Regions from separate parts of the Pseudoalteromonas sp. SA25 genome, predicted to be linked through region 2. Evidence: predicted binding sites of a transcription regulator. Region 2 holds the regulator's gene; each other region holds the start of a gene.
What was found. Region 2 encodes sigma-54, which starts transcription at its own class of promoters, with help from an activator protein. Its sites were predicted from a motif close to GTTGGCACGNNNNTNGNNT; they were not measured.

Region 1: a site for sigma-54 is predicted at 3,168-3,186, ahead of GQR45_RS09870 (DUF1328 family protein). Genes of this name have one in related genera too.
Region 3: a site for sigma-54 is predicted at 2,388-2,406, ahead of GQR45_RS17060 (CsbD family protein). Genes of this name have one in related genera too.

Annotation. Positions count from the first base shown of each region.
Region 1 is NZ_WTKV01000009.1:177,308-182,342, forward strand. It holds gene GQR45_RS09855 (sodium ion-translocating decarboxylase subunit beta) at 1-657, opposite strand, end outside; gene oadA (sodium-extruding oxaloacetate decarboxylase subunit alpha) at 671-2,452, opposite strand; gene GQR45_RS09865 (OadG family transporter subunit) at 2,464-2,706, opposite strand; gene GQR45_RS09870 (DUF1328 family protein) at 3,226-3,399, shown strand; gene GQR45_RS09875 (hypothetical protein) at 3,458-3,649, shown strand; gene GQR45_RS09880 (IS4 family transposase) at 3,778-5,035, shown strand, end outside.
Region 2 is NZ_WTKV01000001.1:58,257-63,291, reverse strand. It holds gene rapZ (RNase adapter RapZ) at 1-53, opposite strand, end outside; gene ptsN (PTS IIA-like nitrogen regulatory protein PtsN) at 72-524, opposite strand; gene hpf (ribosome hibernation promoting factor) at 529-816, opposite strand; gene GQR45_RS00330 (RNA polymerase factor sigma-54) at 842-2,341, opposite strand; gene lptB (LPS export ABC transporter ATP-binding protein) at 2,411-3,136, opposite strand; gene lptA (lipopolysaccharide transport periplasmic protein LptA) at 3,139-3,678, opposite strand; gene lptC (LPS export ABC transporter periplasmic protein LptC) at 3,668-4,222, opposite strand; gene kdsC (3-deoxy-manno-octulosonate-8-phosphatase KdsC) at 4,219-4,770, opposite strand; gene GQR45_RS00305 (KpsF/GutQ family sugar-phosphate isomerase) at 4,771-5,035, opposite strand, start outside.
Region 3 is NZ_WTKV01000023.1:66,001-71,035, forward strand. It holds gene GQR45_RS17055 (molybdopterin cofactor-binding domain-containing protein) at 1-2,074, shown strand, start outside; gene GQR45_RS17060 (CsbD family protein) at 2,143-2,340, opposite strand; gene GQR45_RS17065 (group II truncated hemoglobin) at 2,621-3,034, shown strand; gene hrpB (ATP-dependent helicase HrpB) at 3,118-5,035, shown strand, end outside.

The DNA.
Region 1 (5,035 bases), on a different contig from region 2:
ACTAAGCACCATAAGAGGGAAAATAATCTTTTCCTTTTTAGATACTTTGCGAAGCTCTGGCATCTTAATTTTACGTTCTTCTGGGGTTGTTAACGCACGCATAATTGGCGGTTGAATAATTGGTACAAGAGCCATGTATGAATATGCGGCTACCGCTATTGCACCAAGTAAATCAGGTGCCAGTTTTGATGCTAAAAATATTGCTGTTGGCCCATCGGCACCACCAATAATGGCAATAGCTGATGCATCCTGTAGGGTAAACTCAAAACCTGGTACATAATTTAATAATATTGCGCCAAACAAAGTAGCAAAAATACCAAACTGTGCAGCCGCACCTAATAACAACATACGTGGGTTTGCAATAAGCGCGCTAAAGTCGGTCAGCGCCCCTACTCCCATAAATATTAATAACGGAAAAATCCCCGTATCAATACCCACGTAATAAACGTAATACAAAAGCCCACCTGGGTCTGACAAACCTGCCACTGGTACATTTGTTAAAATTGCACCAAAACCAATAGGTAATAATAATAGTGGTTCAAAGCCTTTAGCTATCGCTAAAAACAGTAATAAACACCCTACCGCAATCATAATTAATGATGGGATTGTAAAGTTAGCAATGCCAGTAGCATTCCAGAGGTTTAAAATACCTTCCATCCTCTATTTACTCCTAAGCTAATGCAATCATAGCGTCGCCGGTAGTTACAGCATCGCCTTCACCAACTAACACTTCAGCAATTGTTCCGGTATGCGTAGCGCGTATTTCAGTTTCCATTTTCATGGCTTCCATAATAATCACTACATCACCTTCGTTAACAACTTGCCCAGCTTTTACCTTAATCTTAAAAATATTACCGGCTAAAGGGGCATTAAGTGTTTCACCTGATGCAACTGAAGCAGACTGAGGAATGTGCTCAGAGTCTTTTAATGTTACTTCTTTTAGCTCACCACCTTGCGCCACTACTACGTCGTAAACTTTACCATCTACTTTTACGCTGTATTGCTCAGCTTTAACGCTACTATTATTTGATCCCGATTTTGGTGCTGCCTTATTGCTCTTATCTTCAACGGTAGGAATAGGCTCAAATGCATCAGGGTTATTACGATTTTTAATAAATTTCAAACCAACCTGCTGAAACAATGCATAAGTTAGTACGTCATCAATTTGCTCATCAGCAAGTGTTAAACCTTGCTCTTGCGCTTCTTTTAATAATTCAGCTTCAAGCGTTGCAAGCTCTGGTGCAATGTTATCTGCAGGGCGACAAGTAATAACCTCTGCTCCATCAAGCACACGCTCTTGTAGCTCTTTATTCATTGGTGCTGGTGTTAAGCCATATTCACCTTTTAATACGCCAGCAGTTTCTTTAGTAATTGTTTTATAACGCTCACCGGTTAGCACGTTAAGTACTGCCTGAGTACCTACAATTTGCGACGTGGGTGTTACTAAAGGTAAAAAACCAAGATCTTCACGTACGCGTGGGATCTCAAGTAAAACTTCATTAAGCTTATCTGCCGCGCCTTGCTCTTTAAGTTGGTTTTCCATGTTTGTAAGCATGCCACCAGGTACTTGAGCGAGTAAAATACGACCATCAACCCCTTTTAAGCTACCTTCAAATGCCGCATATTTTTTACGTACATCTCTAAAGTAAGCAGCAATTTCTTCTAGATGGTTTAAATCAAGGTCAGTATCGCGCTCAGTTCCTTCAACTATCGATACAATAGTTTCAGTTGCTGTGTGTCCGTAAGTCATACTCATTGATGAAATAGCGGTATCAAGCATATCAATGCCTGCATCAATCGCTTTTTGATAAGTCGCAGTACTTAAACCTGTTGTAGCGTGGCACTGCATAGCAATAGGAACCGATACGGTTTCTTTAAGTGCTTTAATTAGTTTTTCAGCATCGTACGGCTTTAATAAACCCGCCATGTCTTTAATACAAATTGAGTGACAGCCTAAATCTTCTAATTGCTTAGCAAGAGTCAGCCACATATCAAGCGTATGAACAGGACTTACTGTGTACGAAATAGTACCTTGAGCATGTGCGCCTACTTTTATAGCCGCTTTAATCGCTGTTTCTAGGTTACGTACATCGTTCATTGCATCAAATATACGAAATACGTCAACGCCATTTTTATGTGCGCGTTCTACAAACTTTTCAACTACGTCATCAGCGTAATGGCGGTAGCCTAATAGGTTTTGACCGCGTAATAGCATTTGCTGTTTAGTATTAGGCATCGCTTTTTTAAGCGCACGAATACGCTCCCAAGGATCTTCGCCTAAATAACGAATACACGAATCAAATGTAGCACCGCCCCACGATTCAATAGACCAATAACCTGCATCATCTAGCTTGCTAGCAATAGGTAGCATATCGTCTAGGCGCATACGTGTTGCGAGCAATGATTGGTGCGCATCGCGTAATACCAATTCTGTTAATTTTAATTTAGCCATGTGTGTGCCCCTTATTTATTATTTGATTTGTACTGAGCAATGGCAGCACTAATAGCAGCGATGTGCTCATTAGGCACACCTTGAGATTTAAAAGACGGTGATTTAGCTGGTGATGCCTCTGGTTCGCTATAGCGCGTCACCAAATTAGACATAAGCGTTACTGCACCAATTAATATCGACAGAAATACAAACACTCCAACCATGCCAGTCAGCATTAAGCTACCAGCCGTTGTGAGTAGAGCACCTATATCCATTTTTCTCCCCCTTGAAACCCATATCGAAAATAAAAAATCGATTTAATTAAATATTTATTCACTGGATAATAACAAAACTAGTCGCTTTGTCTACATCTTGTAAATTGGTAAAACCAATTAAACTATAAACAACATAACACTCAACAAATTTACATGCCATAACTCAGCAATCATGCGCCCTACAATACATACAGAAAATAACGACTATAGCTAATAGTTATATGGAAGTTGTTAATTAACTATTCAACTTAATAAAAATAACCGCCAAATTTTATAATAAGTACAAAAACACACATCAATTGTTAATTGGTCTTACCAAAAATATTATTTTTAGTGAATATTTACCGGTAACTTGTAACAGTGTGAATAACTTACATAACAAAGCGTAAAAATTACTAACTAACTAATAACTAAAAACACAGTTAAAAACCATAACCACTTGATATGAAACAAAAATAAACTTTGGCATATAACTGGCATTAGTTATTATGAGCAAATTTGATAACCAAGGAGAAAACAATGTTACGCTGGACAATTACATTTTTAGTTATTGCTTTAATCGCTGCAGTGTTAGGTTTTGGTGGCATCGCAGGTGCCGCAGCTGGTATAGCAAAAATTATATTTTTTATATTTTTAGTACTTTTAGTGATCTCATTAGTTTCAGGTGCACTACGTGGTAAATCACCCAGGTAGATAAAGCATTCAACTAACAAACACTAAAATTTAATTAATACTTACAAGGAATTACATTATGAATTCAACAACTGTAAAAGCAGCATTAATCGGTCTATTCGCAAGTTTTTTCATCATGGGTTGTGAAGATAACCATGCAGAAGATGCAGGCGAGCGTATTGACGAAGCAGTAACTGACGTGCAAAACAAAGTAGAAGATGCATGTGAAAATGTTAAAGAAGGCGTAAACGCTGAAGAAACTAACTGTTAATTCTTCTTGTATCGCTAAAAAACGGCCTTAGGGCTAACACCGATCAGTTAAGGTATTTTTGATCGGTTGACCGATCTTTTGGTTGCTTCACAATACCCTTATCATCTTTTGATTATGAGGGTATTTTTATGCTTAGTCATTGGTTACTTGATACGGATATATTCGCCACTCCTGACTCTTTATCTACATTTCAGAAACATATCCCTCTTGAGTGGATTTCTAATGTGCTCGAACAGACCGATAAAGCAAGTATTCGCAAACGTAAGTTACCTGCTGAGCTTGTCGTCTGGCTTATCATTGCAATGGGTCTTTTTCGCGACCGCTCTATTAGTGACGTTGTTGAGAAGTTAGATTTAACACTCACTGATACCCTGGGCGATACGGTTGCTCCAAGTGCTATTCCTCAAGCGAGACAGCGCCTGAGTAGCGACCCCCTCCAAGCCTTATTTCACCTATGTGCAGCCCATTGGACACAAGAAGAAGATGCTGATGATACGTGGTATGGACTCCGGTTATTTTCTGTCGATGGAACGCAATTTCGTGCACCCGATACACCAGCTCTTGCTGAGCACTTTCACTATATTAAGCACAGTAAAAACCGTCATACAGAATATCCTATTGTACGCCTATGCGCCTTAAGCTCCTTGCGTAGCCGGTTGATACACCACGTTGCCTTCGGGCCCAGTTATCAAGGTGAGGTGAACTACGCAAAGCAGTTATTTGGTCATGTAAGTGATAACAGTCTAACTATTTTTGACCGATGTTATCTCAGCGCTGAGCTACTGATTAATTGGCGTAAGCAACACCCACAGTCGCACTGGATGGTCCCGATTAAAAGCAACACGCAATACACCGTCATTGAATCTTACTCTGAGCATGACTTCAAAGTAGAGATGAGTGTATCTGCGCATGCCAGAAAACAAGACCCTTCGCTTCCTGAGTGCTGGCAGGCCAGACTGGTTCTTTATCCTGAGCCAATGGGGCCTGGAAAAATAAAAGGTCTGCTGTGCTCTTTGGATGATAAACAGGCTTTTGGTGCACAGGCCATTCTTGATGTCTATTTCGAGCGCTGGGAAATTGAAAATAGCTATGGAGAAATAAAACACCAGATGCTTGAGGATAGTATTCTTTTGCGTAGTCAGACTGTGGATGGAGTCAATCAAGAGCTATGGGGTATATTGCTAGCCTACAATTTAATTCGAGTAGAGATAAGTCGAATAGCCAAAGAGGCTAAAGTCTCCCCGCTGAGAATTAGTTTTGTCATGGCTTTGCGGGATATACAGGATGAAATACTCTGGTGTGCCATCGCTTCGCCAGGTTCAATTCCAAAGAAATTAAGGGCAATGCGAGAACGAGTGAAACGTTATATTCTTCCAGAAAAAAGAA
Region 2 (5,035 bases):
AAAGCAACCGACTTTCCAGAACCAGAGCGACCGCTTATGATAATTAACTCCATTTAACACCCTTTATAAAACTATGATTGATTGACAATAACTTGGTAAAGCTCAGTATCTGATTTTGCACTGCGTAACTGTTTACAAAAATCTTTGTTGTTTAGTTTATCAGCAATGGTTGCTAGAGTCTTTAAGTGCTGCTGGTTATCGCCATCTGGTACGATGAGTGCGACGAAAATATCAACAGGGCGATTATCGATTGCATCAAAATTTATTGGAGTTTCGCTAACGAGTACTAAAGCCAAAGGCTCTTCTGCACCGCTCATTCTTCCATGAGGAATGGCAATGCCACGCCCTATACCTGTACTACCGAGTTTCTCTCTGCTCATTAAAGCATTAAGAATATCTTGTTGCGGTAAATACGGAAGTTTGTCGTGAGCAAGTTCGCTAATGAACTCTAAAATTCTTTTTTTGCTATTAAAAAGGACCGCAGCTTTGCTGCAGTCCTGGCATATAAGTGAGCTTAATTTCATCATATTAGTGTCGAGCAAGCTTCTCTTTGTGTTTAATTACTTGTCGATCGAGCTTGTCGATCAACGAGTCAATGGCGGCATACATATCTTGATGTTCTGTAGAGGCAAATAGCTCAGCACCGCTTACGTGTATGGTGGCTTCTGCTTTTTGATTTAATTTTTCTACATCGAGAATGACATGAACATTATTAATATGATCAGAGTGTCTTTCTAGCTTCGCAAATTTGGTATTAATATAGTCTCTTAGTGAATCGGTTAATTCTACGTGACGACCAGTTAAGTTTAGTTGCATAAGCATTACCCTCTTTTTTTGCGTCTTAAATCAAACTTTTACGTTGATTTGACGGTGGAATAGCCAGAGATTCGCGGTATTTTGCGATTGTACGTCTCGCTACTTTAATTCCTTGCTCAGCCAATATATCCGCTATTTTGCTATCACTCAATGGTTTTGCTGAGTTTTCTGCTGCGATTAATTTTCGGATAAGCGCACGGATTGCTGTAGATGAACATTCACCACCGTTTTCGGTGCTTACATGGCTTGAGAAAAAATATTTAAGCTCAAATATACCACGGGGTGTGTGCATATACTTTTGGGTTGTTACGCGCGAAATTGTTGATTCGTGCATTTCTACCATTTCAGCAACATCATTTAAAACCATTGGTTTCATGGCTTCAGGACCGTGTTCAAAAAAGCCTTGTTGTTGCTTAACAATACAATTTGTTACTTTTAATAGCGTGTCGTTTCTACTTTCTAAGCTTTTAATAAACCATTTAGCTTCTTGTAAATGCGAGCGAATAAACTGGCTGTCACCACTGGATTTTACAGTGCGAGACATTGCCGCGTATTGGCTATTAACACGAATTTTAGGCATGCTATCTGGGTTTAACTCAACAACCCAGCGGCCTTTAATTTTTTTAACTGACACATCAGGAATAACATACTCAGACTCTTCTCTTACAATAGTATCTGCAGGTTTAGGGCTAAGAGTATGTATTAATGTCATTACTTCTTTAAGCTCTTCTTCTTTGAGCTTAGTTTTCTTCATTAATGTACGATAGTCACGAGCAGCTAATAAATCAATATGCTCGGTTAAAATCATTTTTGTTTCATTAATGTAAGGTGTTTCTTTATCAAACTGGTTAAGCTGAATACACAAACACTCTTGTAAACTACGTGCAGCAATACCAACAGGATCAAACAGCTGGATGCGTTTTAATACAGCTTCAATTTCATCAAGTTCGACTTCGTTATCATCTTCGTTTTCTTGATTAAAGCTTTCTAAAATCTCTTCGCAGCTTAGTGTTAAAATACCTGAATCATCGACGGCTTCTACAATAGCAATAGCAATAGCTTCGTCTGTAGGGCTAAATGGCGTTAGTTGTAACTGCCACATTAAATACTCATGGAGCGTTTCAGTAGAGGCACCTTGGTATATTGATTCGTCTTCAGGCATCGGACCCGATGATGCTGCTGGGGCGGCACTCATGTACTCATCCCAACTAACATCCATAGCCATGTCGTCACTTAGCGTGTCTTTTGCAAGTGCTTCACCACTATCTTGTTCGTATTCGCTTGGAGCATCATCGGCAGATGCGCTAACAGTTATGTCATCTGTATCTGCTTTTTGCTCGTTTTTACCTGCAGCGTCTTCTGAATAGTCTGCTTCTTCAACCTCTAATAGCGGGTTGCTGTCGAGAGCTTCTTGTATTTCTTGCTGGAGATCCAATGTACTGAGTTGCAACAAACGAATAGCTTGTTGCAGCTGTGGAGTCATTGTAAGTTGCTGGCCCATGCGCAGCTGTAGTGATTGCCTCATGTATCTCTAACAATCCTTTTATGTTGTTATAATTAATACTAGCAGATGCTTAAAGACATGGCGTAAATGTTACAGCCTAAATTGCTCGCCTAAGTAAACATCGCGTACTGTTTTATCATTTAATACGTGTTCTGGAGTACCTGATGCAATCAGCTCCCCATGAGAAACAATGTAGGCTTTTTCACAAACATCAAGGGTTTCTCTTACGTTATGATCGGTAATTAATACACCAATCCCACGATTTTTAAGATGTTCTATTATTTTCTTTATGTCTAATACCGAAATAGGGTCAACACCTGCAAATGGTTCATCCAGTAATATAAATTTAGGATCTGCTGCCAGCGCACGTGCTATTTCAACACGACGACGTTCGCCACCTGACAATGCCATACCTTGGCTATCGCGAATGTGTTGTATGCTAAATTCATCTAATAATTTATCGAGAGTGTCTTCTCTAGCTTGTTTATTTAACTCTTTGCGCGTTTCTAAAATGGCCATTAAGTTTTGATAAACAGTCAGCTTTCTGAATATTGAAGACTCTTGCGGTAAGTAGCCAATGCCTAATCTAGCACGACTATGCATAGGTAAAAGAGTAATATCGTTATCGTCTATCGATATTTTACCTTTGTCGCTAGGTACAAGTCCTACTATCATATAAAACGTGGTGGTTTTACCTGCGCCGTTAGGGCCAAGTAAGCCAACAATACTGCCAGCTTTGACTTCAAGGCCGACGTTTTTTACAACTTCACGGCCTTTATAGCTCTTTGCTAATAGCTCTGCTTTTAATGTGCTCATGGTTAACCTTTGTCGCTTTTTTTACTTTTTTTAGTCTCGATTGGCACTAAAATTGTGTGAACGCGGTCAGTTGAGTTTTCATCTTTTTCGGCACTGATTAGCTGCTGCTCTATATCGTAGGTAATGCTTTTAGCATTTATTTTTTGTCCCGCTTGCGATACTTGTGCATTACCAACAAGCGTTAAAAAACGCTTAGATACATCATAACGTACTTCGTCAGCACTGGCGCTCATAGTTGTGCCATCTGATTGCTTTTCTTCAAAGTGCGCAGGGCTACCTGTAGCAATTAATAATTGTTTATTATCACCAAGTTCATCGCGTTTATGTACTTCTAAGCGGTCGGCTGTGATACGGCGGTTACCGTGAATAATTTCAACGTTTTTCTCAAAAATCCCGACATTAGCTTTTAATTGACCTTCTTGCTTGTCGGCACTTATTGAAATTTGATTTGCAGTCGGTTGCGTGTTTTGCTCTGCAGCACCACTATTAAACGCTAGTATAAGTGTAGGAATAATAAGTGATTTTAATATTTTATTGGTCATAATATATGGTTCGCGTATGGTTAATTAGTTTTATCACTTCGGTTTTTAAGTCGGCTTCTAGGCCTTTACCAGTGATTTTTAAATTGGGTCCAGTGATGATAACGGGTTGCTCCGAACGCATTGTTAATAGCTTTATATCTACCTGAATATTATCAGCATTGATTTTGTCTATCATGGCGTTATCGGTTAAGTTTTTGGCAACCACATTGCCTTCTAAAATTAATTGTTTGTCTTCGTATAATGTTGCTTCGTCTGCATTTATTTGCCACGTTTGCTTTTCGTTATATAAAGTAAAAATAGGTTTTTCAAAAAACGTAAAACCTAATTGTTGATATAGCTCCATTTTAGCCGCAGTGACTTTGTGACTAATTTTACCTTGTTCGTCATAGGCTGTTTGTTTGAGTTCTATGGCTATGTAATCAGGCTTGGCAATAACTTCAGGCTCAGTCTGAGGCACAATATTTGTTTGTGTAAAATAAGGGTACCAAAGCCAAACCATACAGCTAATGAATAAAACGCTTAATATTATGCGCGCTGCATTCATGAACTAGTGCCTTGTGTAGTCAATGCTTTACCATTTTCAAGCATGAGCAAGTCGGTGAGCTCTCTTACTGCACCAAAGCCGCCAGGCATTTGCGTTACATAGTGTGATAAACGTTTAATAAGTGGATGGGCATCATTTACTGCAACAGCAAAGCCGACTAATTCCATAACGGGCATGTCAGGACCATCATCACCGATATAAGCAATTTGTTCATCGCTAAGGTTGAGTTTGTCTTTTAATTCTTGATAGGCAATGAGCTTATTTTCTTGGCCTTGATAAATATGCTGTACGGTTAAGCTGCTCATACGTTGTTGCACTATTTGTGAATGACGACCAGTAATTACAGCCACTTCAAAGCCACTGTTTATAAGCGCTTTAATGCCAAAACCATCTTTTGTATTAAATGCTTTTAGCTCTTCACCTTGATTACCAAGATAAATACGGCCATCAGAAAATACACCATCAATATCGCATATAAGTAGCTTTACTTTTTTAGCGCGTGCTTTTGCATCATCGCTCAGCGGTTGATAGAGTTCTTCAAATTGCATTTATAACACTCCTGCTTTTAATAGGTCTTGCATGTTTAATGCGCCAATAGGTTGGTTTTTCTCATTGACGACGATTAAGCCATTTATACGTTTGTGTTCCATAATATTAAGCGCTTCAGCAGCCAAAATATCTTGCGTAGCCGTAGTACATGACTTAGTCATAACAACATCTATTTGTGTTGTATGAATATCAATTCTTTGCTCTAAAATACGACGCAAATCGCCATCGGTAAATAATCCCACGAGCTGCTGATTTTCATCAACA
Region 3 (5,035 bases), on a different contig from region 2:
GGTTGAAATAACCTGCCATCGCTCTGAAATGGGTCAGCAAATTCGCACCGCGATTGCACAAATTGTTGCCGATGAAATGGAAGCCGCGTGGGATAAGGTTATTGTTATTCAGGGTAAGGGCGACCCTAAATACGGCGATCAAAATACCGATGGCTCGCGCAGTATTCGCTACAACATGCAGCGCCTGCGTGAAATGGGCGCAAGTGTACGTTACATGATGCAGCACGCTGCCGCTAAGTTTTGGAAAGTTGATCCACAAACCTGTACTGCTAATCAACACGTTGTTACACACAGCTCAGGTAAATTGCTTACTTATAAAGATTTAATCGACTTAGCGCTTACAATAACGCCACCAGAAGCTGACAAACTAACGCTTAAAACACGCAAAGAATGGCGTTATATTAATACCGGCATGGCGCACATAGATTTAGCCGATTTAGTAACAGGTAAAGCTATATTTGCAGCCGATGTACGGGAACCACAAGCGCTGGTGGCTATAATTGAACGCCCGCCGGTAGTAGGCGGTGTTGTTAAGTCGTTTGATGCCAGTGCTACAAAAGCGATAAACGGCGTTATAGATGTTATTGAAATACCTGCACCAAAAGGCGCACCGCAGTTTCAGCCAAAAGGCGGCATTGCGATTATAGCTAAAAACACATGGGCTGCATGGCAAGGGCGTAAAGCATTAAAAGTCGTGTGGGATGATGGCAAAAATGGCGATTACAATTCAAAAGAATTTAAAAAGTCATTACTAAAAACAGTACAAACTCCACAGGCAAACATACGTGATAAAGGCGATGCCATGGGCGTGTTGGCTAAATCGAGCAATAAACTCGTAGCTGATTATTACGCGCCGCACCTTGCTCAAGCACCAATGGAGCCACCTTGTGCAACAGCTATGTACAACAAAGACAGTGTTGATATATGGGCTGCTACGCAAAATCCACAAGCCGATATGAAAACAGTGGCGGCAATGCTTGGCATGGATGAGAGCAAAATTAATGTTCACGTTACCATGTTAGGGGGGGGATTTGGGCGTAAGTCAAAACCTGACTTTTCAGCAGAAGCAGCTTATCTTTCAATGAAAGTAGGCAAGCCTATTCGCGTGCAATGGACGCGTGAAGACGACATACAACATGGTTTTTACCATGCAGTTTCGGCTCAGCACATTGAAGCATCGCTAGATAAAAATGGCGCAATAGAATCGTATTTACACCGCACCGCGTTTTCACCAATTACCTCTACCTTTTCAGAAGGGGCGACTACGCCAGGAAGCTTTGAACTGCGCTTAGGATTTACCGATAACCCTATTAACACACCTAATATGAAGTTAGAAAACGGTGATGCGCCTGCTAAAGCACGAATTGGTTGGATGCGTTCTGTATCAAATATTTTTCATGCCTTTGCTATTCAGTCATTTATTGGTGAAGCAGCGCACAAAGCCGGTCGCGACCAAAAAGACTATTTACTAGACACGATAGGTCCGAGTCGTATTGTTGATGTAACTGAGCAAAATGCTACATACGATAATTACGGTGGCGATAAAGCGGTTTATCCGTTAGATATTGGCAGGCTGCGCCATGTTATTGAAAAAGTAGCTGACATGAGTAAATGGGGTCGAGAACTTCCTAAAGGTCGAGGTTTAGGCATAGCAGCACATAGAAGCTTTTTAACTTACGTAGCTACGGTAGTTGAGGTGGAAGTGTCGGATGCTGGCGATTTAAAAGTAATTAAATCGTGGGTTGCCATTGATGCGGGTACGGTTGTAAACACCGACACGGTTAAAAACCAAACCCAAGGTGGCTCTATTTACGGTATTACAACTGCAATCAGCGATGGTATTACCTTTGATAAAGGGCGCGTACAGCAAAGTAACTTTCATGATTACCGCGTACCGCGTATGAGCGACTCACCTCTTGAGATTGACGTTGAAATTGTACAAAGCGATGCACCACCAGCAGGTGTTGGCGAGCCATCTACACCGGTTTATGCGCCAGCATTATGTAATGCTATTTTTGCAGCGTGCGGAAAGCGTATTAGGCAGTTACCGATTGGTAACCAATTAAAAGCGTAGCTAAATAACCTACAGCTTAAACAAAAAAACCGCCAAATGGCGGTTTTTTTAAAAGCGGTTAACGGGGTTTAACGACCTTTTTCAAACTCATCAACTTCACGCTCTGCTTCTTCTTTAGATTTACCGTATTGCTGCTGGATTTTACCAACTAGCTCTGTACGGCTACCTTCAATTTTATCTAAATCGTCGTTGGTAAGATCGCCCCACTTTTGTTGAGCCTTACCTTTAAGTTCTTTCCAATTACCTTCGATACGATCGCTGTTCATAAGTTTATCCTTACTTTAGGTTAGTGAATTAACTGTCAGTTATAAAGTAGCAAGCCTTGTACCAATGAATAATAATAGTTTTATTACTTTTATTATCAGTTGGTTATATTTTTATGTTGAGCGATTTTGTTTTTGATATTGCGCTATTTATTAAAAAATATACATAGCAGCCTGTAATTATTGCTGACATAAGTTACGCCACTTTGATGTAACTCATTCTTAAATTTTTGTTTTAAGCTAATATGCAGGTATTAAACAAAGTAGTTAACCTGAGTGAGTTATGAATACAAAAACGTGTGAATACGGAGTGGATGACTGCTCATACAAAATGGCAGGTGAGTTAGCAGGTATTACACAATTGGTGAATGCGTTTTACGATAATATGGACGCTTTAAAAGAGGCTGAAAATATAAGGAGTATGCATTCAAAAGATTTATCAGCATCACGTAAAAAGCTCGCTTATTTTTTGTCGGGCTGGTTAGGTGGTCCTAAATTATACGCTGAACATTTTGGCAGTATTAACATTCCTCAAGCGCACAAACATTTACATGTAGGAATTGAGCAAAGTGACGCATGGCTTTTATGCATGCAAAAAGCGGTTGATAAGCAACCTTACGAAGCCTCATTTAAAATTTACTTAATGCAGCAATTACGAGTGCCTGCAGATCGAATTAGAATGGTGTCGGGTAGTTAATAGCAATTATTAATAAACATCTACCGCGGTGTCGCTGCGGTTTTTTGTTACAATGCCTGCAAAGCAATTTAGGGTAAATAGCTGTGCTGCCGGTTCAAGACATATATCAACAACTCGTTACTACATTACAAAGTAATCCTATTACGTTATTACAAGCGCCGCCTGGTGCGGGTAAATCTACGTGGTTGCCGCTGCAACTAATGCGCGATGGGCATTTTAAACGTATTGTAATGCTAGAGCCTCGCCGTTTAGCTGCTCGTAATATAGCCAGCTACCTAGCAAAGTGCCAAAACGAGAGTGTTGGGCAAAGTGTGGGCTTGCGGATTAGGGGCGAGAGTAAAGTAAGCGCTAATACGCGTCTTGAAATAGTTACCGAAGGCATGCTAACGCGCATGATGCAAAACGACCCCGAATTAAGCGATATTGATTTACTGATATTTGATGAATTTCATGAGCGTTCAATTGCAGCCGATACCTCACTTGCCTTTGCGCTCGAGACCCAAAGTGCGCTGCGTGAAGATTTAACCATTATGCTTATGTCGGCAACTCTTGATACTGAGCGTTATACAGCGTTTTTTGACTGCCCTGTAATTCAATCAAGCGGTCGCAGCTACCCAATAGACGAAGTATACATACCCATAAAAGATGAAAGCCGCTGGCTTGATGCAATTCCTAGCATAATAAAACAAGCACTTAATGAGCAAACAGGTAGCGCATTGGTGTTTTTACCTGGGCAATTTGAAATACTACGCGTGCAACAAGCACTGAACGATTTACCCAGTAACTGCATAGTCGCAACGCTATTTGGCGAGCAAGATAAAGCTAATCAGCAAGCTGCTATTGCTCCTGCACCAAACGGTATGCGCAAAGTAGTGCTTACCACCAATGTAGCCGAAACCAGTTTAACTATTGAAGGCATACGCATTGTAATTGACAGCGGCAAGCGCCGTGCAGCGACCTTTAATTTAAAAACAGGGGTCACAGAGCTCACAACACAAAGTATATCGCGCTCCTCTGCTGTGCAGCGAGCAGGACGTGCAGGGCGAATAGAGCCGGGCATTGTTTATCGAATTGGCTCAAAGCAAACCTTTGAGCGACGTAATAGCCACGACAATCCCGAAATACTCACATCAGACATAAGCCAACTTATGCTTGAGGCAAAGCAGTGGGGAGCCAGTATTGATGAGCTAACCCTACTTGATAAGCCTACTGAGCAACAATGCGAGCAAGCAAGTAACCTGCTCAACATGCTAGAAGCTATTGATAGCAAGGGTAAGCTCACACCGCTTGGCAGTAAAATGTTAGGTTTTGGTGCTGATATTCGTTTGGCGCATATGCTATTAAAAGCACAAATACTTGATGACCAACTCCCTGGTATTTTTAGGCTCGCTATTTATTTAGTGGCATTACTTGAGAGCCGAGTAAACAGTGCAAACGAGTTGAGTTTAGCGCTGCATAGCCAACAGCAACGTCCGCATCCGGTATTTAAACAGCAGTTAAAATATTGGCAAAGCCGCTTAAAAGTAAAAGACGAAAACAGCGAATTAAATACGCATTATATTAGTTTGCTAGTGGCATTGGCGTACCCAGATCGCATCGCTAAAAAACGCGGTAATGGTTACCTACTTGCCAATGGTGCAGGTGCTGAGTTAAATGCCGATTACTGGCACAACGACGATTACTTAGCTATAGCAACCATGGGCGGGCACAAAGGAGGGCGTATATTTGCAGCCACCGCGCTTAACCCATTTGAGTTACAAGAATTTTTACCGCATTTATTTAGTGAACTTACTCGCTGTGAGTTTGACGAAAAATCAGCACGTTTTATTCATCAAGATGAAGTAAAGCTCGGGGCTATAACGCTCAGCAGCCAGCCTAGTAAACAAAAACTAGATAAGAGCGAGCGCGCTAAAGCGTGGCTAAACTTATTTGCTAAACACGGTTTTGCATTATTTAACGAGCAACCTGATGCGCAGCAATTGCTGATACGTATGAGTCTAG